2 regions of the Virgibacillus dokdonensis genome follow, and region 1 is predicted to be linked to the other one. Evidence: predicted binding sites of a transcription regulator. Region 1 holds the regulator's gene; the other holds the start of a gene.

Region 1 (15,866 bases):
CTACCAGCATAGTTTTTACGAGAAAAATCATCTTCCCCGTTCATGGTAGTTTTATTTGAGCCAGCTAAATCAGCACTACCACCAAAGAAGTTTGGAACGGTTTTAGCAATAGCGTTCAATACTTTTCCAGAAGATGCCCTTGTAGCTAGTGTATCTTGTTCTGGTTCAAAAACTGGAAGATCTTTGTCCCAATCAGCAGGAAGTTCACCGTTGAGAGCAAGCTCAAACTGCTTAGCTAATTCTGGGTACCTCTCTTTATACATTGCTAGATGTTGATTCCAGTTTTCCTCTTCTTCAACACCTCTTTTAACTATTTTTTGGTTGAAATCTTCATATACTTCTTCGGGCACATAGAAATCTTCTTCATGTGTCCATTTATAAAATTCCTTTGTCAGTTTCACTTCATCTTCACCTAATGGAGCGCCATGTGAAGCTGACGAAGCAGATTTATTTGGAGACCCATACCCAATGATGGTTTTCACTTCAATTAAAGTTGGTTGTTTTTGATTTTCTTGCGCTGCTTTAATAGCTTGTCTAATTTCATTGACATCATTACCATCTTTGACAGTTAATACTTGCCAACCGTACGATGCAAAACGTTTTTCAATATCTTCAGAGAAAGATTTATTTAAATCTCCATCTAAAGAAATATCATTAGAATCATAAAGTGCTATCAATTTACTTAATCCCAGATGTCCTGCTAAAGACGCCGCCTCATGAGAGATACCTTCCATTAGATCGCCATCGCTCACTATTGCATATGTAAAGTGGTCTACAACCGCAATATTTTCTTGATTATATTTAGCAGCCAAATGTGCTTCTGCCATTGCCATACCGACAGCCATACCAATACCTTGTCCTAAAGGTCCAGTAGTTGCTTCTACTCCATCCGTATGATGAACTTCAGGATGTCCAGGAGTCTTAGATCCCCACTGTCGAAAGGATTTTAAATCATCCATAGATACTTGATAACCTGATAAATGTAGTAAACTGTATAATAACATAGACCCATGGCCTGCCGATAAAATAAATCGATCACGATTAAACCATTTTGAATTTTTAGGATTATGGTTCATAAATTCGGTCCATAACGTATAAGCCATTGGCGCTGCCCCCATTGGTAGACCTGGGTGCCCAGAATTTGCATGTTCAATAGCGTCAATAGACAATGTACGGATTGTATTAATAGATTGTTGCTCAATTGTATTTGCCATTTCAGTGTAAACTCCTTTCATAATTATGCCTATATTCATTCTATAATGAAACCTACTTTGCTACAAGTGAAATCATGCACTTATAACAAAATAGGTATTGCTACTTCTTGTTATGCTTTTTTTGTAAATCTTTTACTTTTTTCGGTGTTACATCATTTCCCTCTGGATCAACTACTTTCATTGTTTTAAACTGATTTTTAAAAGATTTTCTTACACTCTGTAAGTATTCCTGGCGTAATTTTTTTTGTTCGTTTTGTTCAGAAATAGTTAGTCCGTCCACTTTGGATTTTCTTGCAAGCTCATTAATACGTTCGATCTTACCTTTTGAGAGCATCCATCTACCCTCCCTCATGCGTATATTTTTATTCTGTTAAATCATAAGTTTTCGGTGACAAAATTGCACTCTCTTTCATTGTACAATAGATGTCATTGATATAAAACAGGTGTGCTTATCAACATGATTCCTTTACAGTACCATATAAAAAAGAGAAGGGCAAAGAACTTGTCCTCCTGAGAATACCTTTATTTTTGTTTGCTTTCATATTCTTGATAGCGTCTATGAACAGTAGCCTTTGATACATTGTAACCTAGACCATTTAATGTATCAGCAATTTCTTTAAACGTCAGACCATTTTGTCGTAAATTAATGACTTCTTCAACAGGAAATTCTAATCTTTGCCTTCCTGGAGCTTCATTTCTATTCGAAAGATTTAAGGTGGGATCATATCCTTTTGCAATTGCCTGCTTCATCCCTCTTTTTATCTTTATATTATGTATTTTGCGTTGATACTCCTCCACAATCCCAACGATCTGCAACACCATGGAATCTGCTTCCGATAACTCTAACTTCCCTCCATGAAAGCTTGTATAAATAGGAATATGTAATTTCAGCAGCTGGTGAAAAAGGGCAATTTTTGTATTCCCCCTACCTAAACGAGTCTCGTCTTGAATCAATAAACAATCTGCCCTTTTTTGAGAAAAAATCTCTAACATCTTAAATATCCCATCTCGATCAATACTATATCCGCTCTCTTGCTCTTGTATACACGCTACCACAGTAAGTTGATATTCAGCTGCCAGTTTAACCAATTCCTGTTTCTGTCTTATTAATGATGTTTCTTGAGTTTCTTTGTCAGTACTTACCCTACAATATACAACTGCCTTCACAATGTTTACTCCTTCTATCATATTAACTCATTATAATAGAATAATATAAGAAACCTAATGTTAATGCAAAAGCTACAAGATAGAATGCGTCTGTTTTGGTCAGTTTTTGAAACATCTAATAGCCCTCCTTATACAATATAGAACTTTTGTTCGCTTTCTACCCCTATTATAACCGAACGCGTGACCTTGTCAAGTGTTTTTCGAACGAATGTTTGCGCGAAGTTTTATCTAATGGTAAACTAAGGTTAATTAATATTATGCGCGAGGTGATAGATTCATGACTAAACTTTCCAAAAGGCAACAAATGATATTAGACTATATAAAAGATGAAGTAATGCAAAAAGGGTATCCACCATCTGTAAGAGAAATTGCCAAGGCTGTGGGTTTAGCGTCTAGCTCGACTGTTCACGGGCATTTAGCTAGAATTGAAGACAAAGGCTATATTAGACGTGACCCTACAAAGCCAAGAGCAATTGAGATCTTACATTTGGAAGAAGAGAATCCTATTCCAAAAGAAGAAGCACTTTATGCGCCTGTTATCGGGAAAGTAACAGCAGGCTTGCCCATAACAGCTGTAGAAAATATTGAAGAATATATTCCGCTTCCTGCAAATACGGCTAATCCTGATGATAGTCTATTTGTTTTAGTAATTGAAGGAGAGAGTATGATTGAAGCTGGAATTTTAGATGGAGATATGGTAATCGTTAAACAGCAAAACACAGCACAAAATAGCGAAATTGTTGTTGCAATGACAGCAGATAATGAAGCAACCGTAAAACGTTTTTTTAAAGAAAAAGATCATATACGATTACAACCAGAAAATGCAACCATGGAGCCGCTTATATACGATAATGTAACCATTTTAGGGAAGGTTATTGGATTGTATCGACATATACACTAAAAAACTGCCAGTTGGCAGTTTTTTTTGTGTATAAATATTGGGTTACTATGAATTTTGTTTTGTCATCATTCCCCCGTATATTAGACAGGACAATAAATATGCACATAGTAAACGGGGCTCTTTTCCTTAATTTGTGATAGATAAAACAATGAATAGCAGTATTCTTCTAGACGCAACTGATGTGTAATGGCATGTTCCTTTGCTTCATTCAATATTTCTTGCATCTTTCTCATATCAGAAAAAGGATTCCCGACAAAATTATAACGAAGTGCTGTTGGAAAACTAATTTTTTTGATATCTTGATCGATACTAGAAATAATGTTAGAGCAATATACTTCTCCTTTTTTAGGATGATGAAAATCTCTTAAGTTGTTTTGATAAACAATCATCGAAGTCTTATTCCAAAAAACATCTTCTTGGGAGTCATACAGATTGGATTCATTAATATTGAAGCCTTTATCATCAGCTGTAAAGTTAAATCCATCACAGGTAAATATATAATTATCCTTAACCACTTCCCACATATTTGGTTTTGTTTGAAAAGAGGCTAGCCTTCTATTTAACTCTTGTAAAAAATAGATTTTTTTATCTAATAACTCTCTCTCTAGCAATAATGTCTCTAAATAACTCTCGTTAAATTTCGATACATCTGTCAAATCTTTATAATCAAGCCAGTTCTTAATTGTTTTTAAAGGTACACCTAATTCACGCAACCAAGTGTTACATTACTAAACTTCAAAGCGTCATTCAAAGAATAATACCTATATTTATTATCTTTAACAACAGAAGGAGTAACTAAATTCTCTTTATCGTAATAGCGCACTGTATCACTAGACACTCCATGAAATTTGGCTATGTCTCCTGTTTTAAAATATTTCTCAGCCATATGTTAAAATCTCCTTTGTTTTGTCTTTAAAAGCGACTAGCATAAGGTACCTCTACTATCTGTAGATGTTATCTAACATACTACAGAATACGTTACAATTCTAAATTTATCAACAGACGAAACGCTACTTAACAAGACAAAAAAGAAGAAGAAATTGAAAAAGACCTGTAATGAACACAAGTCTTTTACTCTAGTAATATAAAAGGTGCCTGCTTGAATTCGTTTATTCAAGACTTGAGGATAACATATGGTATTAAAAACACTTTTATTTTAATTATTCAACAGCTGCGTTGCTTAATTGTGTCAGAATTTCACTATAAGACGGATATGGATGAATTGTATCCTTTAGTTTATGGAAGGGAATATGGAATGTTTTCATAAGTTGCAATTCGCCCAATAACTCACAGGCTCTTTCCCCTAAAATACTTGCTCCAATTATAAATCCATCTTGATCACAAATTATTTTGGCTTCTCCGGTTGTCTTTTGATCAACAACAGCCCTATCTAATTCAGAATAGCTTACTGTATAAACATTAAACTTGTCTTGAAATTTCTCCCTTGCTTCATTTTCAGTCATCCCTGTTCTAGCCAGTTCTGGATGTGTGAAGGTGCACCAAGCTGGGTGTTGCTCTATTGGGGTATGCATTTCTAAAAATGCATGTCGCATTGCCTGTTTAGCTTGAAATCCAGCCATATGAGAAAATAAATAAGGACCAACCACATCTCCTACAGCATAAATGTTGCGAACTGAAGTTTCATTATATTCATTAACTTCAATGCCCTTGTTAGTATAGCGAATCCCCAGATCATCTAAACCAATTTTTTCTATATTCGGCTTTCTACCTAAGGCAAACAATATCTGTTCTGCTTCAATATGTTCAAGTACATCGTTCCTATCTATAGTTAGGGTTGTAGTACAATTTGCTTGTTTTACTTCAAGCGCCTTCGCGGATGTATACAGTTGCACCCCTTCCTCTTCCAACGTACCCTGGAGCTGTTGTGCTAAGCCTTTTTCCTCTCTAAATAAAATACGGTCAGCCATTTCAACTAGTTTTACTTGCACTCCTAAACGTTGAAAAGCTTGCGTTAATTCAACACCAATAGGGCCACCCCCTACAACGATTAGATTGTTTGGTAAATCTTCAAGTTGAAAGACGTTCTCATTTGTTAAATAGTTAACCTGATTAATTCCTTTAATAGAAGGAATAAGAGCTCTTGATCCAGTGGCAATAACTATTTTTTCAGCAGTAATGGTTTCATGAGCTACACGTATGCTGTGTTGATCGTTAATTTTCGCATCACCTTGAATATATTCAATACCTGCAGCTTGTAATTGCTCTACTGCCTCCGCTTGATGCGCTTTTTCTATTAATTGACGAACTTTACTCATTATTTGCTTCCCGTCTACTTCAATGTTGGCATATTTTTTCGCCGCATGAATTTCATCAGCAAGTTGAATAAGTGCTTTACTTGGAATACAACCCGCCCAAGTACATTCTCCACCTGGCTTATATTTGTCAACTAATACAACTTTTTTTCCCATACTAATTGCTTCCATAGCGGTGTTTAGACCACCTGCTCCTGCACCAATTATTGCTACATCATATGTGAACATTGTACAACTACTCCTTTATCTATAGTTACTATGTTTGTAAGTATAAACTATGGAACGATTCCAGAGTCAATACGTATTGCCATACTCCGGCTTACAAAACTGGATACACAGAAATCTGTAGTTCACTCGAATCTGGTTTCTTGCGTTATATTTAGGTTTTACTTTGTATGGAAATCACAAGGATCATCCGAAGTGTAGTAGCATATTTTTCCACTCGGTATAAAAGTATGCGCAACCCACCTATACTTCGTCGTGTGTCACCTTCCAGCGCTCCCCTTTCTTGATAATATTTTAAACAAGGTATAGAATGCGAAACCGTCTTATTTTACAATAAGTAAAGTAACTATTCGCCCTTTACCGTCTAATGAACTAATGTTTATAGGAAATATTAACTAAAATATTTTTTTTGATCTCTTTCCTCTTTTAAAATTTCTACAGCCTCTCTAAAACGTTGTGAATGTATAATTTCTCTTTCCCTTAAAAATTTCAAGCTATCGTTTAAATCAGGATCATCGGACATATCAATAATCCATTGATATGTCGCCCGCGCCTTTTCTTCCGCAGCAATATCTTCATACAAATCGGCAATAGGATCTCCTTTTGCCTGGATATAAGTGGCAGTGAATGGAGCGCCTGCTGCATTATGGTAGAACAACGCTCTATCGTGATTAACAAAATGTTCACCAAGACCAGCCTGCTTTAATTGTTCGGGAGTTGCATCTTTCGTTAATTTATAAATCATCGTTGCAATCATTTCCAGATGCGCAAATTCTTCAGTTCCAATGTCATTTAAAAGTCCTACTACTTTATCTGGTATAGTGTAACGTTGGTTTAAATAACGAAGTGCAGCAGCAAGTTCTCCATCTGCTCCTCCATATTGTTCAACGAGAAATTTTGCCAACATTGGATTACAAGTACTGACCTTTACTGGGTATTGTAGCTTTTTTTCATAATACCACATCTTGGCTTCCTCCTATCCAAAATGATATGATATATAATTTTAAACTTGCCATGGCCAAGGGGTATCTTTCCAATTCCATGGATAGTCAGAAAAACTTTTTCCAAAATGCATAAGTGGTCCAAATTTCTTTTCAAAGTCCATTTTTAATTGCATCGTTTCCTTTGATAAATTATTAAATTGTTGAATAGCTTCAAAATCGTTAGGATGGGTATCTAAATAAAGGTTTAAATCAACTAGGACAAAATCGTTTGCTTGAATTTCTTCGAGCAGCCGATAATATTCGGGAGGCATTTGCTTATTCACCTTGTTCGTCTCCTTTATGAGGGTTTGGATAAGGACTATATAATTGAGGCCAAAGTGTACCATGATAGAGTGCTTCTTTTGGAGTGTTAAATTGTTTTAATCCATATGGTTGAAACCCCATATATAATTGAGGTGGAGTAGCATAACTTTTCACTTTACTGGGTTTACATGGATCATACGGACTTATATAAGGTTTCCAATATTTATATTGTGTGAACATAATTGTCTCCTTTCTTTATCTTCTATTTTATATATATGATTGTTACTTGCATTTATTCTTATTAATGATGCAGACAAAATGTACACTACCAAAGTTTAGCAGGTGCCTCAACATAGATAAATACAAATAAAGTTGATATAAATCTCCCATTAAGACTCTATGAAACAAAGAAACGAAGCACTAATATGCTTCGTCACCATACAACATTTCGTAATTCTTTTTCTTCATTACCAGTTTTCAGCACCCCATCTGATTGCGCTTTCAAGATAATGCTGTTTACGTTGTCTAAATTTATTATTGTATTTTTACTTTTGTACCAATTAGAATCATAGCGCTTTAAACTAAAGAAAAAATCATTTTTACTTTCTCGCTCCTCCTCTGTAACAACTTCAGTACCATCTGTCATATGAAACGTGATTATATATTTTTTCACTCCTTACACCTCCTTTATTTCTATAATATGATAAAATTAATAAATTTTCTCGTTTTACACCTTATCGTAAAATGAGCATTAAAATAAAGCTTCTTTTCATTACATAAAATAATCACTACAAAATTCACTTTATGTACTTACCATCGTAACCTAACTATTTTTTTGATTCAATTCAATCTAAACGTGCATAATCTATTTTTGTTCTGCTACTATAAATGCTAATTTTTAAGTATGTACAAAAACGTTCATTTACCGTACGCATTTTTGATTCCCAGTGTATATTACAACTGATAGGCCAGCACTTGTAGTAGCTGGCTTTTGGCTACCAAATCTATGCGAGTATAGGTCATCATGTCAAGTTGTAATTATTCATGTACATGTAAAGATTAGCACGCTTTAAGCGAAAGCGTACATACTTAGACAAGCAAAAAACCACATTTTGAAAGAGAGATATGTGCTAAGAAGAAAACCCTTCCACCGTCCTTGCTAAGCTTGTTAGTATCCTAGAAATATCCGAATTATAGTGATATTCTATAGAGTAAAAAGTACTCCCACCTATTGTTGTGCATCAATGTTTAATAAAATTTTCAAATAATGCTCCCCTTTCTTATTTTAGGAAACGACATCTTAAAGAAATATGTCCCCTACCTTCGTTTTCGCTATGTCAATATTTACATGGTTAATAGAATGAATTTAACAGTTAGGTTATTACTGATACGAGTAACTTTTTTTACTATTCTACTCTAACGTATTTATTACTTGCTGTAACATAATAAATTGCGCCTTTACTATTTTTGACCTTATACTGTTAGCCATTACCGACTTTTAATTTGTTAACAATGGTCGGAAAACCTTCCCCTTTGTTTAGATGGCCAACAACATATATATCCGTCCAAGAAGGTTGATTATAAAAACGGAGATGACCATCGTGAATAGATTCTACTCGTCTACCAATAAAGTCAACATGTATATTCATTAATTTATTAGGGTGCCCTTGTAAATCTCTTTTGTGCACCTAAAAATAAATTTCTTGAAGAAGTACTTTGTTTGGCTCGACCTGTTGCACCTTGTACCACTTTCCTTGCTCAAAGGCCTTAGCTGAAGCATCCTCAAAGCTAGACTAAACTCATTCTTCTATCCTAAATATTTCGTCCTTATCTTCATTGAATTGATTTGCTACATAATTTCTTATTATTTCTTCCGTTACCGTTCCTACGGTGGCACAAAAATATCCTCTTGCCCACAGGTGCTGCCCCCAATATCTCTTTTTGAGTTCTGGAAACTCATCCTGCAATAATCTCGATGATCTTCCTTTTAGATACTAATATTTTACTTGGAGCAATACTTGGAGGACAAGATAATAATAAATGAATGTGATCTTTCCCAACACTTCCTTGCAATATGGTAATCCCTCTGGCTTCACAACTTTTTCTTATCAAATCACGCACTCTCACCGCTATGTGACCGCCCAAAACCTTATATCTATACTTTGTCACCCATATGACATGATACTTGATATTCTACACAGCATGACTATTTTTCTATATCCATCCATACTTTCACCTCTTCACTTCGTATGGACAAAAAAGGTAAGGCTAAAAGCGGACACCGTCTTTAGACGGTGGAGTTAGACCATGCATTTGTAAGTTAAAAATAAAGTAGGTAACTATTAAAAATGCACACATATATAATAAAATAAAAGAAAAAGGTATGAATGACTTTGAGGATCATATGAGTATTTTCTAGATGAATGATTCTCTTTTTCTGGGTAATCTCTGGGCATTCACCCAGAGACCAACAAGCTATGATTTGATACACCAAAAAACCCTCGACACCAATAGTGCCAAGGGCTTCCGCTATTAATAAGTTCTTAAATATTGCTCTCTTTCCCACGGGTGTACTTGTGTTTTAAACATTTCCCATTCGATTTCCTTTGCTTCAACAAAGTGTTCGAAAAGGTGTTCACCTAAGGAATTTACAATAACTTCACTTTTCTTTAATTCTTCTAATGCGTCCGCTAAGGTGCTAGGTAAATCGTGAACACCATTTTCTTCACGTTCTTCTTTAGACATCACATAAATATTACGATCAACTGCTGGTGGCGGAGTCATTTCATTTTCGATACCGTCTAAGCCAGCTGCTAGTAAAGAGGCAAGTGCTAAATATGGATTTGCTGATGGATCCACACTACGAGCTTCTACACGCGTGCTAATACCACGAGAATTTGGAATCCGCATGAGACAACTTCGATTTGCACCAGACCAAGCAATATAACTAGGAGCTTCATAACCAGGAACTAGACGTTTATAGGAATTAACGGTTGGGTTTGTAATCGCTGTGAAGCTACCAGCATGTTTAATAATACCCGAAATAAATTGAAAAGCCGTCTTACTTAACCCCATATCACCGTCTTTATCATAAAATGCATTTTCTCCATTTTTAAATAACGACATATTCACGTGCATGCCGGAGCCATTCACTCCAAATAATGGTTTCGGCATGAAGGTTGCGTGCAAATTATGCTTACGGGCAATTGTTTTTACAACCAATTTAAACGTTTGAATATCATCTGCATGCTTTACCGCATCTGAATATTTAAAATCAATTTCATGTTGACCAGGAGCAACTTCGTGGTGGGAAGCTTCAATTTCAAAACCCATTTCTTCTAATTCAAGAACGATGTCTCTACGGCAGTTCTCCCCTAAGTCTGTTGGTGCAAGATCAAAATAGCCTCCGTGATCGTTTAATTCCATAGAGGGATCGCCTTTTTCATCTAGCTTAAAGAGGAAAAATTCAGGTTCAGTCCCAATATTAAAAGCATCAAAACCTAACTCTTCCATTTTCTTTAAATTTCGTTTTAAATTGTAACGTGGATCACCTTCGAAAGGAGTCCCATCCGTTTTGTAAATATCACAAATAAAGCGAGCTACTTTTCCTTTTTCTGATGTCCAAGGAAAAACAACAAACGTATCCAAGTCTGGGTACAAATACATATCAGACTCCTCAATGCGTACAAATCCTTCAATGGAAGAGCCGTCAAACATCATCTTATTATCTAAAGCCTTACCTAATTGACTAAGTGGAATCTCCACGTTTTTAATGGTCCCCAACATATCCGTAAACTGCAAACGGATAAAACGGACGTTTTCCTCCTTAATGCGTTTTACTACATCTTCTCTTGTATAAGTGCTTCCCATACTTTGTCCTCCTATTTCAATTTTATTTATTTGAATAGGAAAACAAATAGATAGTAATAACGTATATGAAATTCATAACTACACACCACCAATTCAATGTTTCCCTTGCCTAGTGAAATTTAATAAAATTTATAACATTCCAACATTTCACATTTTTAATTGGTTGGTTCGTTTTATTACATCACGTACTAATATCCATTTGTTTCCCTAAACGAACCAAATTGTAAAGTTACTTTTTATAAAAACTTGGCTTATCGCCAAATTTTACGGTGAAGCCTTCGTTTACTTATACTAAAAAACTTATATAGCTATAGCGCAAGATACATAACGGGTAACTTTAGCATAAGGATACGTTTAACGGCTAAAAAACCTAGCAAGGTCTCCCTGACGCAAATTAGCTTTTTTATGAGCGCTTGGCTCATTTAATTCTTGCCTTAGAATCCTCCGCAACTCCTTGTCAGATATCTGAGAGGATTCAGTCATTTTTAGTTGTGAAACTTGTTTCGTTTCATCTTCATTCAACAGTAGTTTAATGCCGGCAATATTTAGCCCCTTATCCAAATAATCTTTAATCTCAAGCAGTCGATCAACATCATTAAACGAAAATAATCGCTGATTTCCAGTGGTTCTTTCTGGATGAATTAAACTGTGCTCTTCATAATACCTTATTTGCCTAGCTGTTAATTCGGTAAGCTTCATTACAATGCCGATTGCAAATAGAGGCATGGAACGACGATCTTTATCATTCAATTCATGACCCCCTAATTCATAATACTTTTTCATTATATGTCATGTAATCTAACATGTCAATATCATGTAAGGTTTTCTAACACTAACGAAAGCATTTTTTAAAATTTACATGCTACGATTCTTTTTTTCTTCCATCCTAAACCTTAATCGCTTCACCCGTTATTGAAGGTGAAGCGGTATGATTCATTATTAATATTGTTTAGTTATCAATCGCACAAAGATAAATTTGAACGACTATTTATTTAAAGTCATATTACTGAGCTTCTCTAACGATTCTGTAATGGCTATCTTTACATGGGCATACGTTAGCCCACCTTGAATAAACGCTACATAAGGGGGGCGTAGCGGGCCATCAGCAGACAACTCAATACTTGCCCCTTGGATAAACGTTCCTGCTGCCATAATTACTTCGTCCTCATACCCAGGCATTTTGCTTGGAAATGGTTTCACATAAGCATTTACTGGTGAATGTTCTTGAATCGCTTGGCAAAACATAATCATGTTTTCTCTATTGTGAAATGTTACCGATTGAATCAAATCTGTACGCTCTGCTTTATAATGTGGCGATGTTGTGTAGCCGGCCAATTCCATTAGTCTTGAAGTAAAAACAGCTCCCTTAAGAGCTTCACCAACTACATGAGGAGCGAGGAAAAAGCCTTGAAACATTTCTTGTAGCATGTGAAATGTTGCGCCAGTCTCTTTTCCAAGTCCTGGTGCAGTTAGACGGTTGGCGCATTGGTGAATAAGTGATTCTTTTCCAACAATATAGCCTCCCGCTCGAACAATACCGCCACCGGGATTTTTAATTAAAGACCCAGCAATAACATCCGCTCCTACATGTAGTGGTTCCATCTCTTCGACGAATTCGCCGTAACAATTATCAACAAACACGATGACTTCAGGAAGAATGGACTTCACAAAGTTCACCATTTCCTCCATCTCTGTTATCGTAAATGAAGGCCTATCATCATATCCCTTGGAGCGTTGTATGCCAATTACTTTTGTTTTTTTATTCATTGCTTGCTTAATAGCTTCAAAGTTCACCTTACCGTTCTTTAATAGATCAACATGCTGATAAATAATTTGAAAATCACGTAAGGATCCTTCAGCTTTACCACGAATACCGATTACTTCTTCTAAAGTATCATAAGGCTTACCAGTAATATACAATAGTTCATCACCAGGACGCAGTATACCAAATAGAGCCGTTGTAATAGCGTGCGTACCAGAAACTATTTGAGGTCTTACAAGTGCATCTTCTCCTCCAAATACTTCAGCATAAACACTTTCCAGCACTTCTCGTCCCCTATCATCATATCCATAGCCGCTTGTTGACTGAAAATGACTATCACTCACACAGTTGTTTCGAAAAGCTTGCATTACACGTCTTTGATTTTTCTCAGCTACGTTGTTGATCTTTGTATATTGTGGTTTACAATCTTCTTCCGCTTGTCTTGCTAATAAATCTGTCATGTAGTTACTCCTCTAAAAGTCGGTTTAATGCTATTCCTTTTCGCATATATCCGTTTAATTTGTATACTTGTTCATCTTCTGAAAACATCTTTGATTCAATAATACTCTCGTGTTCCAATTGTTGTAATAACTTGCCCTGATCCGGTCTTAGTGTTAGAGAATAAAATGACCAATCAGCTTTTAGTAGGGCTTCCAGTTTATGTAGTAACTGTTGTACATCTTCTGTCTGATAAGCACTCATAAACATATAAGGATGGTTCATTGGTATAACACCTTGCACCCATTTATCTTTCTTATTATAAATTGTAAGCATTGGAATCGTATCAGCTTGAAGTTCTTGTAATAATTGCAAAACAGTATCCTGTTGCTGATTTAAATCAAGATGGGAGCCATCAACCAAATGAATAAGAAAATTAGCTTCTTTTACTTCCTCTAATGTTGATTTAAAAGCGGCAATTAAAGAAGTCGGCAAATCTTGTAAGAATCCAACGGTATCCGTAACAAGTACATTCATTCCTGATGGAAGTTGAATTTGCCTCGTTAACGGGTCAAGTGTGGCAAACAATTGATCTTCCTCTAATGAAGTACTATTTGTGAGTTGGTTAAAAAGCGTTGACTTTCCTGCATTTGTATAACCAACAATTGCAATTTGCAAGACGTCATTTGTCTTTCTTCGCTTACGATATTGTTCCCTTTGCTTAGCGACCGTTTGTAAACGCTGCTTTATATCATGGATACGTCTACGAATATGCCGCTGATCGGTCTCTAATTTTGTTTCACCAGGGCCTCTTGTTCCAATCCCACCTCCTAATTTTGACAACGCTGTCCCTTGCCCTCTTAATCTAGGTAGTAAATACTCTAGTTGAGCTAATTCAACTTGTAATTTTCCTTCTTTTGTTCTAGCACGTTGAGCAAAAATATCTAAAATCAATTGGCTTCGATCAATCGTTCGAACACCGAAAGCTTGACTCATATTTCGAAGTTGGATTGGTGATAATTCATCATTTGCAATGACTAAATCCACTTGATCTTCCTGAATAGAAGCATTTACTTCTTCTAATTTTCCAGAGCCAATATATGTACCAGGGTGAATGTTATCTCTATTTTGGGTAAATATTTGAATAACATCTCCACCAGCAGTCTTACTCAATGAATTTAATTCGGCTAGGGACGATTCAAAATGATGATTTGTTTGTTTCGGTTGCTTTACTGCAATAATGATTACTTTTTCATTCACTACAAACAGAACCTCTTTTCTTCATGCAATTCTTTACCAACTATCATAACAAATCTTAAGCAAATCCCCAAAATTAACATCTTCTGCAACTCTTCTTCATAAAAGCAACTGCATATCAGATAAAGGTAACTTTCCTATACAACATGAAAGGCGCTGCATAGATCTCACCTTAAATATCTGAGGAACTAACAGCAGCACCTAATTAAGCCAATCAATCTTAGCCTTCATTAAATTTCATGTGAAGAAATTCACTATTCAATTAAATGTGTAGGTTTTCAACAAAAGTATTTGGCTATAAACATCCATCCTTTTATATGCGTATAAACAGCATACTAATTTAGTTTTAACTGCAAATCTTGAATTGTTAAGTAAATAAGATCATCTGTAGTAAAGTGCTCATTCTCCAACAACCTAACTGCATGCATACGAATAGCACTCTCTACCACGTTACGTACATAACGTGCATTGGAAAAGTTACGATTATTCGTGCGTGTTTTTTTTATTAAATGTGCTTTTAATTCTATTTCAGCATCTTTGGTAAGTTGATACTCGCGATCTGCTGCCATTCGTTTAGCGATTGAAAGCAATTCTCCAGCTTCATAATCACGAAAATCTAATATAAATGGAAACCTGGATTCTAAGCCAGGATTTAATGTTAAGAATCGTTCCATTTCGTATGGATAACCAGCAAGAATTAGCACAAAATCATGCTGATAATCTTCCATATGTTTTACCAATGTATCAATTGCCTCTTTACCAAAATCTTTCTCGCCACCACGCGCAAGTGAATAAGCCTCATCAATAAACAAAACGCCACCTTGGGCTTTCTGTATAATAGAGCGGGTTTTTTGCGCTGTCTGACCAATATATTCTCCTACCAAGTCTGCCCGTTCAGCTTCAATAAAATGGCCTTTAGATAATAAGTTCATATCATAGTATAGCTTAGCCAACTTTCTAGCTACCGTTGTTTTTCCTGTCCCAGGATTACCCTTAAAAAGCATATGCAATACTTGTTCATGATTCACTAACCCAAACTGCTTTCGCTTTTCATTGATGACGACCGTTGCATATATTTCTTTAATTCGTTCCTTAAGTTGCTTCATACCTACAAACGATGCAAATGCCTCATCAATATGATTAAATGGGTTGTTTTTTTTGTTCATTGCTTTTTTTTCTGTATATGTCAAATGCGAGGTGTTTTTTTCCTTTAAAATGATGTTTACTTGCCCATTTCGATTACTTATAAATTGTGTTTCCATGTCATCACCCCTCAGTAATATTTAGTATACGCCGCGATCCAAAAGGTGTGACATTTGCCTATTTTTTTAAAAATACAATTTAAAATATCAGATTTATCGCCAATTTTTATGGCGAAACAAAGCTGTGATTTTTCTTATACTATAAACCTTAAAACTTATATTTTCCTATAGCATAAAAAAACGAATGCACATATGCATCCGTTTTTTATAGTTATTCCTTTTCCAGCTCGACATTTTTAGCTGGTGAAAA
Region 2 (15,866 bases), 630 kb from region 1:
AGTTACTTAAACAAGTCTCTAAATCTTCCAAATATGCGAAGAGCCCTTCTTCGGCAATTGCTTCTTTTCATTTACATCATGATTGGTAAGTATATCCACTTCTAAAAATAGTCCGAAAGTCACTTGATTTTCTATAATATGACAATTTGTTTCATATAAGCCTCACTTTGAAATACAAATGTAATAATTTTGTGTCTAAAAATGGTGCGGAAAGATGTTATAATTATGTAGACACACTCCTCACAACATTTATGAGTGGTTATCTTAACTCGATTTTTAAACGTGCTAGTCACTATCTTCAAAATTGAATAGTGCGTAAAAAGGGGGAGTGAGAAAGACCTACGCCTAAATATCCGAATTGTTCAGAAACCTTCAGTTATGCTAATTATAAGATACTATTGTCTCATAATAATAAAAGGTTCCTATACTGTTTGAAGATGTACACGATGCGTAACGTGGCACGCTACAATTAAAAAATAAAGGTGATTAATGAATGATACAAATGAAAGATGTATATAAAACGTATGATAATGGTGTTTCGGCACTAAATGGAATAAATATAAATATTGACCGTGGTGAATTTGTATACATAGTTGGTCCAAGTGGTGCAGGTAAGTCCACATTTATCCGGCTAATATTCCGAGAAGTAAAGCCAACAAAAGGAACGGTTTATGTAAATGAAATGAATGTTAATGAATTAAAAGAAAAGCAAGTGCCCTTGCTGCGGAGAAATGTTGGGGTCGTTTATCAGGATTTTAAATTGTTGTCTAAACTGACAGTCTATGAAAATGTAGCTTTTGCGATGGAAGTAATCGAGTCCCATCCATCACTTATTCGAACACGCGTAATGGAAGTACTAGATTTAGTCGGCTTGAAACACAAAGCTAGATTTCTCCCTCATGAATTATCAGGAGGTGAGCAACAACGTGTATCGATTGCTCGAGCTATTGTGAACTACCCTAAGATTGTTATTGCTGATGAACCAACAGGTAACTTAGACCCAGATACTTCATGGGGAATTATGAAGGTATTGCAGGAAATTAATGACCGTGGAACAACAGTTATTATGGCTACACATAGTAAAGAGATTGTAAATACTTTTAAAAACCGTGTTGTTGCAATTGAGGACGGGTTAATTGTTAGAGATGAACATCGAGGTGAATACGGCTATGAAGGTTAGAATACTTATGCGACATATACGTGAAGGATTTAAAAACATCCGGCGTAATGGTTGGATGACAATGGCCTCGATTGCAGCTGTGACAACGACATTAATTTTAGTTGCTGCTTTTTTAGCTTTAATGCTGAACTTAAATGAAATGGCAGACAACATAGAGAGAGATGTCCAACTCGATGTCATGATTGAACAAACTGCAACCCAGGAAGATATCCAAGCTTTAGGAAAATCTATCAATAAATTAGAAAACATTGATTCTGCTGTTTTTTCTTCTAAAGATGATGAATTAAATAAATTAATTGAAAGCATGGGAGAGGATGGACAAGCTTGGGAAATGTTTGAACAGGACAATCCATTGAACCATGTTTATATTGTGAAGGCAAAACAGCCTGAAGATACATCAGATATAGCTGAAGAAATTAAACAAATGTCAGCTGTAGAAGATGTCGTTTATGGACAAGACGTTGTGAAAAGATTATTTGAGTTTAACAAGTATGCAAGAACGATTGGTTTAGTGTTAATAATTGGGTTAGTATTTACGGCTATATTTTTAATCTCAAACACGATTAAAATCACGATTATGGCTAGAAGTAAAGAAATTGGCATTATGAAACTAGTTGGTGCGACCAATGGTTTTATTAGGTGGCCATTCTTCGTGGAAGGATTATTATTGGGTGTAATGGGTTCAATTATACCAATTATTATTGTGCTTACAGGGTATTATTACGTGGAAGATATCCTAAGTAAGCAAACGACGTACAAATTTATTGAACTTTTACCTTATACTCCTTTCGCCTTTCAACTATCGGGAATTATTGTAGCAATTGGTGCAGCTATAGGTGTTTGGGGAAGTTTGATGAGTGTTAGGAAATTCCTAAAAGTCTAACCAATTATTTTTAACAACAACATGAACAGGCATCTACCAGAGATATCTTTTTGATACCTCTGGTAGACAGAACTTAATAAAAACAGAGGGAAAGGTGAACAGATTAATGAGAAAGTTTCCAGTCCTATTATCAACCATTGTTGCAGCTTCTACCATCACATTATCAACGACTTCCATATCCGCAGAATCAACGGCAGATTTAAATGAAAAAATTGATGCATTACAACAACAACAAAAACAACTTGAAGAAAAACAAGGTAAGTTACAGCGTGACACAGATAAAACAGATAAAAAGATTAATAAAAACCTAGATAAACAAGGTTCTGTAGAAAAAGAAATTCATTCGATTGATACAGATCTACAAAAAACGTTAGAGCAAATAACAACGAAAGAAACAGAGATAAGTAACACCAATCAACAAATAGAGGAATTAGGAAAACAAATTCAAAAGCTCAAGAAAGAGATTACTATTCTAAAAGAACGTATTGCTAAACGAGAAGGATTATTAAAGGATCGTCTGCGCAACATTCAGCAAAATGGTGGCTCTATGAAATACATAGAAGTAATTTTAGGTTCGAAAAGTTTTGGTGATTTTATTAGCCGGTCATCTGCTGTAAACACGATTATGGATCAAGATAAAACGATTATGGAACAGCATGAAGCGGATAAAATAGCTGTGGAAAAAAATAAAGTAGACGTAGAAAATAAAAAGTCTGAAGTGGAAGAGCGAAAACAATCCTTGCAAGCTCAAAAACAGGATTTAGTTGCCTTGAAAGGACAGTTAGATAAACAATTGTCGAAAAAAGAAACACTAATGGCAAGCTTGGAAGAAGAACACAAAGAATTGGAAGCATACAAAGTAAGTGTAGAGGAAGAACAAGAAATTTTGGCACAACAGGCTGAAGCAGCGGAAAAAGCAAAACAGCTTGCTCAATCACAGAAGAGTGAATTAGAGCAGCTAGCTAAAGAAAAAGCAGAGCAACAAGCAAAACAAGAAACGACGCAACCTAAGTCCAATCATTCATCTTCTGCTAATAATAGCTCTGGCTCAAGTTCAAATTCAAGTGGTGGTTCAGCACCAGCGCCAGCACCTGAACAAAATATGGGGGGAGATATGATGTATCCTATCTCTGCGCCAATAACCTCTCATTATGGCACTCGCTGGGGATCAATGCATCATGGTACAGATTTCGGTGCGTCAATAGGTACGCCAGTTCGTTCGGCGGCATCTGGAGTTATTATTATGACGAATTCTGCTTCTCAAGCTGGGATGTCAGGTTATGGAAATGTTATTTTAGTGTCACATAATATAAATGGACAATCTTATACAACCTTATATGCTCATTTAAATAGTATCGGCGTGAGTCAAGGACAAACTGTAAGTGCTGGCCAAGTTATTGGTGCTAGTGGAAATACTGGACAGTCTACAGGGCCACATTTGCATTTTGAAGTTCATCGCGGTGGTTGGAATGGTTCTAAAAGTAATTCCATTGATCCAATGACAGTTTTAAATTAATTTTAATCCAAAAGGCATCAATCCTAATTCGATTGATGCCTTTTTTGCTGATAACATGTATAATGACATCATAAAGAGAAGCTGCAATGATTGGATGGGTTCACTCAGCCTTTGATGATTTACCTATTCCATGGAGGGGCATGTTTATAAATATATTGGGAAGAAAGTTAAAAAATCTCTCCAAAACGGAATAGGAACGATGGTAATTATTTTTTGAATTGCATATGTTATGATAACAAGAGAATATCAACTCTTGTTTGTTACTAAATGACAGTTGGTATGAAGGCTTGCACAAGTGAGATTCCTATGTTTAATGAGTTGAGGTGAAAGGATGAAATTAAGAAAGCTACATATTGTACTACTTTTTATATTAGCTTTAGCTATTGGTCTGGCTGGAGGTTACACGGGAGTGAAGCTAGCTCAGAAAACAACTCCACCTACAGAACAGTCAATGAAATTAGGTGGTGAAACGGCTGCCAATGAAGTACCAACCCAAGATATGGAAAAAGTGGATCAAGCTTTTCGATTAATTAAAGAAAATTACTTAGAAGAAGTTGATGATAAGCAGTTAACAGAAGGTGCGATTCAGGGCATGCTTTCTACTTTGGAAGATCCATACAGTTCCTATATGGATGCAGAAACAATGAAGAAATTTAATGAGCAAATTGAGTCTTCATTTGAAGGGATAGGAGCAGAGGTAAATAAAGTAGACGATGTATTAAGCATAGTAGCTCCGGTGAAGGACTCTCCAGCTGAAAAAGCAGGATTACGGCCAAATGATCAAGTTCTCAAAGTTGACGGGAAAAGCCTCGAAGGCTTAAGTCAAAATGAATCTGTCGCTAAGATACGAGGAGAAAAAGGAACCAAAGTGGAACTAACAATCCGTCGGGCTGGAGTTGAGGAACCTTTTAAAGTGACAATAGTAAGAGATACTATTCCTCAGGAAACGGTATACAGTAAAACGAAGAATGTAGACGGCAAAAAAACAGGTATTTTAGAAGTGACGAATTTTTCGGAACGCACAGCTCAGGAGTTCAAAGAACAGCTGACAAAAATGGAAGATAGTGGTATTGAAGGATTAGTGATTGACGTTCGAGGGAATCCTGGTGGACTGTTAAATGTTATTGAAGATATTTTAAAACAATTTGTTCCAGAAGATATGCCTTACCTACAAGTGGAAGACCAAAAAGGTAACAAAACACCATATCATTCTGATTTAAAGGAAAAGAAAAAGTACCCGATCAGTGTCATTATAGATGAAGGAAGTGCTTCAGCATCGGAAATATTAGCTGTAGCTATGAAAGAAATGGGCTATGACGTGGTTGGGCAACCAAGTTTTGGTAAAGGAACGATTCAGCAGGCCGTTCCTTTAGGGGATGAAAGTACTATTAAACTTACTTTCTTTAAATGGTTGTCACCAAATGGGAAATGGATACATGAAAAAGGTGTCCAACCTACTATTAGTCAAAAACAACCTGAATATTACTATACAAGCCCTGTCAAAATTGAAGAGCCGTTAAAGGAAGACCAAACTGGAGATAAAATTAAAAATATCCAAATTATGCTTCAAGGTTTAGATTACGATCCTGGGCGTATAGATGGCTACTTTAGTGCAGCAACAAAACAAGCAGTAACTTCTTTTCAACAAGATAATGATTTGCCTACATCTGGTGAAATTGATGCGCAGACAGCTAAGCTGATTGAAACCCAAATCATTAAAAGTATTCGTAATGGGAAAGATGATAAACAATTAGATAAAGCAATAGAAGAAGTTTATAAGTAATTTGTAAGCAATGAGAAATCATGTCCGCGAGTATTTGCTCGCGGATTTTCCTAAAATAGTCTCATATGGATGTAGAAATAAAAAACTATTGTTATAAAGCGCTGTTGCCTGATATACGAAGCATACATAAAGTCAAGCTGGGTACATTCATCCCTCCCGGGATTGTTCGTATCAAAGGCTATGACCTAAAGGTCACTTAAAAAAATTGGTGTAGGTGCTGTTACTTGCTACTGAGTTTACTTAGCCTCAAGCATTCCAAATTCTTGAATGGAGAGTCTGGCAGCTTCTATCCAGGATAAACGCAAAACATATATTAGGACACCTAGCTCGATGTAGATAATAATAAGTTGTAAGAAAGCGACTTTGATTATTGGGGTGATAAACTTGTTAGAATCAGGCTTATTAGAAATCGTTAAAGGGATAGGGAAAATGTTTTTAAACCCGTTATTTTACTGGATTTTTATTCTAATTATTGTTACTGGAATGAAGCGGATAAAACGGGAAAGAGAAGACTTCGGTATAAAAATTTACAATTTGTCTTCAGAATGGAAAAATACGTTTTGGCTGTCTATTATAGTAGGATTGTTACTTTCTGCGTTTACACTAGGTGTGGGTGTTACACTTACATATCCTGTTATATTGTTATTTGGTTTGATAACTATACTCATTAGTATAACGGGAAGAATTAACTTACTTTCGGCAAGCTATATTTTAGGGATAACCTACTTAGTCCTCATGTTTGTACCTGAATGGATAAATATAGAGACAATACTTCCTTTTCATATACATACAGATGTTCATCTTTCGGGTTTAGTTAGTTTATTAGCTCTGCTATTGCTTGCCGAGAGTATCTTATTATTTAGCTCCAGAAACGATGTAACCTATCCAGAACTGACACTTAGTAAACGGGGGATATGGGTCGGACAGCATCATTTAAAAAAGCTGACAGTAATTCCGTTTTTTTCACTTGTCCCAACAGGTTCACTAACTCCGTTTGCGGATTTTTGGCCTTATTTTACGTTAAATGGGGAGACATACGGTCTTGTACTTACTCCTTTTATTCTCGGTTTTGATCATATTGTACGTGCGCAACACCCTTCATTTGCTGCTAAAAAGCTAGCACGATCTACATTGTTATTAAGTTTCCTAGTGGCTGCGCTTGCAGTAGGTAGTATATATTATTCTTTGTTTTCATTTATAGCGGTATTATGTGCAATTTTGGGAAGAGAATGGATAAACTATCGCTTTCGTATTAACGAACACAATAAACCAGGGTATTTTCAATCAACGGATCTAGCGTTAAAAGTGCTTGCTGTACTTCCGAATTCTCCAGCTGATCGGTTAGGGATTCATGTAGGTACGTTGATCACTAAAGTAAACGGGAAGAAAGTGAGTCAACCTGAATCTTTTTATCACGCCTTGCAAACAAGTGGAGCTTTTTTTAAATTGGAAATCATTAATCGAGAAGGAGAAATAGAATTACTACAAGGGGCATGGTATGAGGGGGACCATCATGGTTTAGGACTATTATTTGTCTCTACCCCACACGATCATGAGCATCTTAATGTAAGTAATGGAGAAGGATAATTTATCAAATTTTAATCTTTTGTTTAACGTTTAATCGAAATGAATGAACCAAATAGCTACGCATGAACCTGTCTTATTCCCTTTGTTAATGTTGGGATAAGTCAGGTTTTTCTGGTTTCTTTTCACTTCAAATAAGTGCTGTAAAACGCCTATTTTAAGATGTTAACTGAACAAGTGTTAGAGAGGGTGTCAGCACTCATGAGGTGTATATCTCTCATTATTAAAGATTAGCGTTCCCTTAATTTTAGAGCCTTTTTGTCGATGGGTAATAATATTGAAAAAATGTTGCAAGCTAATATAAAAAAGTGTTGGAGTTGAGTGGCTCATGTTTATGCGCACCTGCTTTCTGTATTTTTGGGGAAGTATCGACCCAATTTATTTTACTTGCTCTAGGTTAACATATATTGTTGGCCCAAACCAAAAAAGGACGCTATTACGAGCTCGATTAACGAAATATAAAGGCGCAAAAATGGTTCTTTCTGATGGGACCGTAATAGAAAAGGGTGATTTGTTAGTGAAGATACATTTGCATAATGTTAAATTACTTAAAAAATTCTCAAAACAGTCGAATGACATGAAACGAGCCGTTATCATCTATCATAGTGTAAAACAAGCAATGCCAAGTTTAGCAACATATATTGAAAACCACGTGGAACAGGAAAGAGTAAAAGGGATTATTGGAATTACTAATTTATCAAAAGGTGGAAAGAAATTAGGGTTTGAAGAGAAAGCCTTGCAAAATAAATTTTATCGTATTTTCAAGAAAATAACATTATTCCCGATTAGTTTTTTAGCTGGGAAAAAATCAATAAAACCTGTTTATTTATTTATGTCAAAAGGGAAGTTATTAATGAAATACGGAAATCGCTGTTAATGAAAAATTTTTGCTTTTTAATCTTTCCGCATTCATTTTCAAGCCTAGACAGTAGAGTCTTTGCGATAGATGAAAATAACTCACTTTAAAACGATAGGATGAAACAAATGAGGCAGATGCAACCATCAGAAGCATTATTTCTTCCGTTTTTACAAATTCCAAGCGGGCATCACCATGTAGCAGATGCACTAATTGCTGAGTACAAAAGCATTTATCCAAATCATCGGTATGAAAAGGTGGACATACTTAGTTATGGGTATAAAAGTATAGAAAAGTTAGTTTCTTCTACGTATTTAACTTGGATAAAATATTTTCCGGAAGGATATGATCGTTTATACTCGTTTTTAGTTTATAAACAAGGGACTAAAAAAAGAAGCAGACAATGGCATTATGAAACTTTGTTTCGTCCAATACTACAAAAGGTGGTACAGCAAGCTGGAGCAAATATACTGTTTTTTACACATGCTTTACCTTCCAATATGGCAAGTGTTTTAAAGCAACAAAGAAAGATAGAAGCTATTACAGTAAATGTGTATACAGATTTTTTTATAAATGCTTTATGGGGGACAAAGGGAATTGACTATCATTTCGTTCCGACACTTTCCATGAAACAATATTTAATACAGTGTGGTGTACAGGAAAGTAGTATATTTGTTACTGGCATCCCCGTTCACCCATATTTTTATTATACGAATAGCAATCAAAATCAAAAAGAGGAACTGCAAATACTAATAGCTGGCGGTAGTTTAGGGACGGGAGATTTGGAATGTTTGCTAAATGAATTGAATTTATCTTCTCGAGCACATCTTTATGTTTTATGCGGACAAAATGAGCAGCTATATCAAAAACTTTACTCTAAAAAAAGTTGTCACATAACGCCATTACGCTATTTGCATTCTAAGCAAACAATGAATCAACTGTATGAGCGTGTAGATGCTGTTATAACGAAGCCTGGTGGTGTAACCGTTAGCGAATGTCTTATGAAGCGGAAACCACTGTTTATATACAGCGCTTTACCAGGCCAGGAAAGAATTAATTTACAGGAATTAACACGTTTAGGTTTAGTACAAGTAATTGATAAAAATAAAACAATTGGCAAGCAAATAATGGATTTTTTTTCAAATGATTACAAGCAACAACAACTGTATCAACAGTTGCATAACTACTTGGAAAATAGAGAGCAAGATTCTGTAGCATCTATTATAAAACGGATTACACAACAAACAAACCACAAAGGGGGAAATAGTATCTCCTATATATAAGATGGCGTAAAATAATCCACATAGATGAAGCCAAGCAAATAATCACTAGCGTTGCATAAAAAGTAATGCTTCAAGTCAAGCGTTAATTTTCCATTTGAGACATATGTAACAGAATTTTCTGATATATGTTATTTGTACACAATGAAAAAAAGACAACAGGCATGAGAGGTAGCCCTTCATCCATTTTTTGAATAGTATATACTTTTAAACGAATGGATCGTATGTTAAATCATCTAAGTGTAACACGTCTCCTGTCTCCTATTGTGCTAGGGTCTCTGCAAAAATTCGCTCATTGTCCCACTTTCGTCGTCCACTGGACTCTCGCTCTGGTTCTTTACGTACTTTCAAAATAAAGGTTGCCATGGATTGATCGTAACCATCCTTTATCCAACGCAACATTTCCAGCAAGGTTCCTTTGAAACCTATTTTATTTTTCATTAGGATGATCAGGCAAAAGGTAATCATTGCAAGATAGACTTGATTATAAACGGCATTTTCACTCTTACCATATAATGTTGTAATGACCAAGTGTTGCTTGATCCATTTGAAAAACAACTCTATTTTCCAGCGGTTTCGGTAGATATCGCTGATTTCTTGCGCACTGCGCTTGGCGTCGTTACACACAATCCGAATAGGCTTGCCATTACTATCTGTTGTCTCTATCAATTGTAATGGATGTTTCATGTTTCCGATTGTCACCATGGCATGGCGTGTGATGGGAGAAGATGGATCCACGAGTAACTCTTCCACGACGTGTACCACTGTATTGGCTTTGATACGCGTTGCAAATTTTATTCCTTTTTCCGAATAGGCATCGAACTTCGCAAAGTTGAAGTACCCGCGATCGAATACATGAAGCACATCTAACTGATAAACAATTAATTCATCCAGCTGTGTCTCATCCGCTGGTCGGGCTGGCGTTAGAATCATCTTATCTAGCGAGAGCGTATCATTGCACAACCTAATTGAAGTGTGCATTTTAATCCCGGCTTTTGTTTCTCGAAAATCAGCCCATTCATAGCCACTAAGACACATGGAAATAGTCGATGAATCAATCAAATGCAGCTGAAGCAATGCCTTTCCTGCTTTCACAGGTCCTAGTGTATACTGTACCTTTTGAATGAGATGACGAAGAATAGCTTCTGGTATTTCATGTGGGATTTGTCTATTCTTACGCGAGAGTTGTGACTTACTGATACTGTCTATACCTACTAATCGCTGCACCGTTTTTTTGCGTGAAACAGACTGACTGATTACTGCAAGATTTTCTGATTTTTTAAGTTGTGCGTAAATAAATAAGCGAATATAGGCAATGGTATCTAGCTTTTTCACATACTTGTCTACCCCTTCTATATCAATCATTTTTTGAATAACTTTTGTATCTAATGGATGAATGTATTCCTTGAATACCATTTTTATGGTATGATTGTCCATGAAAGACTCCTTATAATTTGGGATTTGGACAGGACTACCATTCCCTTATTATAAGGTTTTTTTATGCGTTTTTGTATTGATAATTCCTATTATTCTTAGTATTGACACGAGTTGTTTTTTCTTGACTACTTTATAAAAAGTTTATGCAACGCTAGTGTCAAATAATAGAGAGTCAAGTAAAGGGATATTAGCTGTGATAATAGGTAAGCTTTTTAGGAAAAAAGTAAAGATGTTTGAAGCATGTAGAGAGGATATTATCTGCATGTTTTTTTCACTAGAGGAAAGTATACGAATTTCGTGATTTAGCGTACAAGAAAAACGAAGGCAATCAAGATTATATAAAACAATTACTACTTCGCGGGAGTAAGTAATAAATGATAATTTTCCAAGGTTTAAGTTGCTATAAAAGAACAAATCATGCATTTATTTTATTATCAAAGGAGCCTGCGTTTCCCGCCACGTATTTTTTCGATAGGTGACAAAAAGTCCGTTTACAAGCGTTTTGTTTGCAAGTCGCAGAGCCTGCGTTTAATTACGATATGAAGCTTAAACATACTTATTGATTAGTAATTCATAAAGCATATGTTAGCCTTTGTAGGAAAGGGAATTATTACAATAACGAATATTTGTTCGTTTTTCTGTTAACATATGTAAGGTTTATGATAAAATGAATACTAGTTATGGACGGATCGGAGGAGAAGCTAGTGGAAAATCAATTTGAGCTAGTTGCCAAATATGAACCAAAAGGTGACCAACCACAAGCAATTAAAGAAATTGTTGAACATATTAAGGCAGGAAAAAGGCACCAAACACTTTTAGGCGCAACAGGAACTGGTAAAACTTTTACTATGTCGAATGTAATTAACGAGATCAATCGGCCAACTTTAGTGATTGCGCATAATAAAACTTTAGCCGGTCAACTATATAGTGAGTTTAAAGAATTCTTTCCTAATAATGCTGTGGAATATTTTGTTAGCTACTACGATTACTATCAACCTGAAGCTTACGTACCATCCACGGATACATTCATTGAAAAAGATGCGAGTATAAATGATGAAATTGATAAACTAAGGCACTCTGCTACATCAGCATTGTTTGAGCGACGAGATGTTTTAATTGTTGCGAGTGTTTCCTGTATTTATGGATTAGGTTCTCCAGAAGAATATAAAAGTCAAGTACTCTCTATTCGGACAGGAATGGAAAAGGATCGAGATCAACTATTACGTGAACTTGTAGACATTCAATATGCTCGCAATGATATTAACTTCCAACGCGGGACGTTTCGAGTACGTGGTGACTCTGTGGAGATAATTCCAGCTTCTAGAGAGGAACACTGTATACGCGTCGAATTCTTTGGTGATGAAGTCGACCGCATTCGTGAAGTAGATGCATTGACCGGGGAGATTATTGGCGATCGAGAGCATATTGCTATTTTCCCAGCCTCTCACTTCGTAACACGAGAGGAAAAATTGAAGCTTGCTATTAAAAATATTGAAAAGGAATTAGCAGAGCGTTTAAAAGAGTTACGCGATCAAGGGAAATTACTAGAAGCACAACGTTTAGAACAACGGACGAATTACGATCTGGAAATGATGCATGAAATGGGCTTCTGTTCAGGCATTGAAAATTATTCACGCCATCTTACTTTGCGTGAAGCAGGTGCGACACCATATACATTGCTTGATTTCTTTCCTGATGATTTTCTAGTTATGATTGATGAATCACATGTCACACTCCCACAAATTCGTGGCATGTTTAACGGGGACCAAGCGCGAAAACAAGTACTTGTAGATCATGGATTCAGATTGCCGTCAGCGCTAGATAACCGCCCGTTGCGTTTTGAAGAATTTGAAAAAGCTACGAACCAACTCGTTTATGTTTCTGCCACACCAGGACCATACGAACAAGAACATTCGCCAACAATGACAGAACAAATCATTCGACCAACAGGTCTCTTGGATCCAGAAGTAGAAGTAAGACCAATTGAAGGACAAATTGATGACTTAATCGGGGAAATTCATAAACGTTCCGAGAAAAACGAACGTGTGCTAGTCACTACGTTAACGAAAAAAATGTCTGAAGATCTAACCGATTATTTAAAAGAACTTGGTATAAAAGTTGCTTACTTGCATTCAGAGATTAAAACATTGGAGCGGATTGAATTAATTCGTGATTTACGTGTTGGTAAATATGATGTTCTCGTTGGAATAAATTTATTACGTGAAGGTCTTGATATTCCAGAAGTATCTTTAGTGACAATTTTAGATGCGGATAAGGAGGGATTTTTACGTTCAGAAAGGTCCCTTATCCAAACGATGGGGCGGGCAGCGCGTAATGAAAATGGCATGGTTATTATGTATGCAAATAAAATTACGAAGTCGATGCAAATAGCCATTGATGAGACGTATCGTCGGCGTGCAAAGCAGATTGCTTATAACGAAAAGTATGGTATTACTCCTACGACGATTAAGAAAGACGTACGAGATGTAATTCGAGCAACTGTTGCTGCTGAAGACCAAGAAACGTACGAAAGTAAAACGAAAAGTGTTACGAAGCTAGCAAAGCAGGATAAAGAAAAAGTAATAGCGAATATGGAAAAAGAAATGAAGGAAGCTGCCAAAGCATTGGATTTTGAAAAAGCAGCTGAACTTCGAGATGTCATACTTGAACTGAAAGCAGGAAGGTGATGAAATGCCTAGTAAATATATAACCATCCAAGGTGCTAGAGCTCATAATTTAAAAAACATTGATGTCAATATACCGAAAAATAAGCTGGTCGTCCTCACCGGTCTGTCTGGTTCTGGAAAGTCTTCATTGGCTTTTGATACCATTTATGCAGAAGGTCAAAGGCGTTATGTTGAATCTTTATCTGCCTACGCAAGACAGTTTTTAGGTCAAATGGATAAGCCGGATGTAGATGCTATTGAAGGCTTATCTCCAGCAATCTCGATTGACCAAAAGACGACAAGTAAAAATCCTCGTTCTACAGTAGGAACAGTGACAGAGATATATGATTATTTGCGTTTATTGTTTGCTCGAGTTGGTCACCCTACTTGTCCGAAACATGGGGTAGAGATTACATCGCAAACCGTAGAACAAATGGTAGATCGAATTATGGAATATCCTGAACGGACTAAAATGCAAATTTTAGCACCAATAGTATCGGGCCGAAAAGGGGAGCATGTAAAGGTATTTGAAAAATTAAAGCAAGAAGGCTATGTTCGCATTCGGGTAGATAAAGAAATGCGAGAAGTTACCGAGGAAATAAAGCTTGAAAAAAATAAGAAGCATTCTATCGAAGTGGTTATTGATCGGATTGTTGTTAAAGAAGGTATGGAAGGTCGGTTAAGTGATTCGATAGAGACAGCATTAGCTTTAGGCGAAGGAAAAATCATTGTTGATGTAATCGGTCAAGAAGAAATTACATTTAGTGAAAATCATGCATGTCCTATTTGTGGATTTTCAATTGAAGAATTAGAGCCACGTCTCTTTTCTTTTAACAGCCCTTACGGAGCATGTCCAACTTGTGATGGATTAGGCACAAATTTGGAAGTCGATTTAGACCTGGTTATTCCTGATTGGGATAAATCGTTAAATGAACATGCTCTTGCGCCTTGGGAACCGATTAGTTCTCAATATTATCCACAATTGTTAAAAAGTGTTTGTAACCATTATGATATTGACATGGATATGCCTGTAAAAAATATTCCAAAAGAGAAAATGGATAAAATCCTTTACGGCAGTGGTAAAGAAAAAATCTATTTTCACTATGTGAATGAATTCGGCAATGTTCGAGATAATCATATTATGTTTGAAGGTGTAGTTAATAATGTCTCTAGACGTTACCGAGAGACATCTTCGGATTTTATTCGTGAAAATTTAGAAAGATACATGGCTCAGAAAAACTGTCCATCCTGTAGCGGATATCGTTTGAAAGAAGAAGCACTAGCTGTCCAAATGAATGGGAAGCATATTAGCGAGGTGACCGATTTTTCAATTACAGAAGCACAGACCTTTTTCCAAGGCTTACAGTTGTCCGAAAAAGAAAAACAAATTGCGAAAATGATTTTAAAAGAGATTTCGAATCGGTTGGAGTTTTTAAATAATGTAGGATTAGACTATTTAACGTTATCGCGAGCTGCAGGGACACTCTCTGGGGGAGAAGCCCAACGAATACGTTTAGCTACACAAATCGGCTCTGCATTAACAGGGGTTTTGTATGTGCTAGATGAGCCTTCCATTGGTTTACATCAACGTGATAATGATCGTTTAATTGGAACGCTAAAGCGCATGCGTGATTTGGATAACACACTCATTGTCGTAGAACATGATGAGGATACGATGCTTGCTGCTGATTGGTTAATTGACATCGGACCTGGTGCGGGAGAGCATGGCGGTGAAATTGTAGCGAGCGACACACCAGAAAACGTGATGCGTCATGAACAATCGCTAACAGGGCAGTATTTGGCTGGTAAGAAATTCATCCCTTTACCTGCAAAAAGAAGGAAAAAGGATAAGCGTGTTATTGAGATCGTGGGGGCAGAAGAGAATAATCTGCAAAAGGTTTCTGCAAAGATTCCGATTGGTTTAATGACCGTCGTTACTGGTGTATCTGGGTCGGGGAAAAGTACATTAGTAAATGAAATTTTATATAAAGCCTTAGCGAAAGAGTTATATACAGGGAAACATAAGCCAGGAAAACATAAAGCAGTAAAAGGAATAGAGCATATTGAAAAGGTCATTGATATTGATCAATCACCAATTGGCAGGACTCCTCGTTCTAACCCTGCAACATATACGGGTGTATTTGATGATATTCGTGACGTATTTGCACAAACAAATGAAGCAAAAGTGCGTGGATACAAGAAGGGGCGATTCAGTTTTAACGTTAAAGGAGGCCGTTGTGAAGCTTGCCATGGCGATGGCATTATTAAAATAGAAATGCACTTTCTCCCAGATGTGTACGTTCCTTGTGAAGTCTGTCATGGGAGCAGATACAATAGGGAAACATTAGAAGTAAAGTATAAAGGAAAAAACATTTCTGATGTGCTTGGTTTAACGATTGAGGAGGCATTGGAATTCTTTGCGAATATCCCGAAAATAAAGCGGAAATTACAAACGATTTATGATGTCGGTCTCGGTTATATAAAGCTTGGTCAACCGGCTACAACTCTATCTGGTGGGGAAGCACAGCGCGTCAAGTTGGCAAGTGAACTGCATCGACGATCAAATGGTAAATCCTTTTATATTTTAGATGAACCAACGACAGGTTTACATGCTGATGATATTAGTCGGCTGCTAAATGTGTTACAGCGACTTGTCGAAAATGGTGATACCGTTCTTATCA

The links. The regulator LexA, encoded in region 1, represses DNA repair genes until DNA is damaged. The targets are predictions, from matches to a motif close to CGAACATATGTTCG.
Region 2: uvrB (excinuclease ABC subunit UvrB) is a predicted target of LexA. The motif match lies at 11,139-11,152, and genes of this name have one in related genera.

What each region holds. Positions count from the first base shown of each region.
Region 1 is NZ_LT745763.1:2,158,666-2,174,531, forward strand. It holds gene tkt (transketolase) at 1-1,214, opposite strand, end outside; gene B2C77_RS11700 (DUF896 domain-containing protein) at 1,315-1,548, opposite strand; gene B2C77_RS11705 (YneB family resolvase-like protein) at 1,737-2,381, opposite strand; gene lexA (transcriptional repressor LexA) at 2,659-3,282, shown strand; gene B2C77_RS11715 (hypothetical protein) at 3,363-3,995, opposite strand; gene B2C77_RS11720 (MerR family DNA-binding transcriptional regulator) at 3,983-4,168, opposite strand; gene B2C77_RS11725 (dihydrolipoyl dehydrogenase family protein) at 4,443-5,783, opposite strand; gene B2C77_RS11730 (manganese catalase family protein) at 6,172-6,744, opposite strand; gene B2C77_RS11735 (spore coat protein CotJB) at 6,784-7,035, opposite strand; gene B2C77_RS11740 (spore coat associated protein CotJA) at 7,040-7,267, opposite strand; gene B2C77_RS11745 (hypothetical protein) at 7,461-7,700, opposite strand; gene B2C77_RS22515 (hypothetical protein) at 8,509-8,715, opposite strand; partial or broken gene tnpA (IS200/IS605 family transposase) at 8,827-9,217, opposite strand; gene glnA (type I glutamate--ammonia ligase) at 9,560-10,897, opposite strand; gene B2C77_RS11765 (MerR family transcriptional regulator) at 11,252-11,623, opposite strand; gene B2C77_RS11770 (methionine gamma-lyase family protein) at 11,882-13,120, opposite strand; gene hflX (GTPase HflX) at 13,125-14,357, opposite strand; gene B2C77_RS11780 (AAA family ATPase) at 14,690-15,616, opposite strand; gene hfq (RNA chaperone Hfq) at 15,828-15,866, opposite strand, start outside.
Region 2 is NZ_LT745763.1:2,791,618-2,807,483, reverse strand. It holds gene ftsE (cell division ATP-binding protein FtsE) at 494-1,180, shown strand; gene ftsX (permease-like cell division protein FtsX) at 1,170-2,063, shown strand; gene B2C77_RS14785 (murein hydrolase activator EnvC family protein) at 2,170-3,579, shown strand; gene B2C77_RS14780 (S41 family peptidase) at 3,911-5,362, shown strand; gene B2C77_RS14775 (PDZ domain-containing protein) at 5,747-6,949, shown strand; gene B2C77_RS14770 (YkoP family protein) at 7,281-7,823, shown strand; gene B2C77_RS14765 (MGDG synthase family glycosyltransferase) at 7,931-9,085, shown strand; gene B2C77_RS14760 (IS4 family transposase) at 9,344-10,519, opposite strand; gene uvrB (excinuclease ABC subunit UvrB) at 11,224-13,206, shown strand; gene uvrA (excinuclease ABC subunit UvrA) at 13,211-15,866, shown strand, end outside.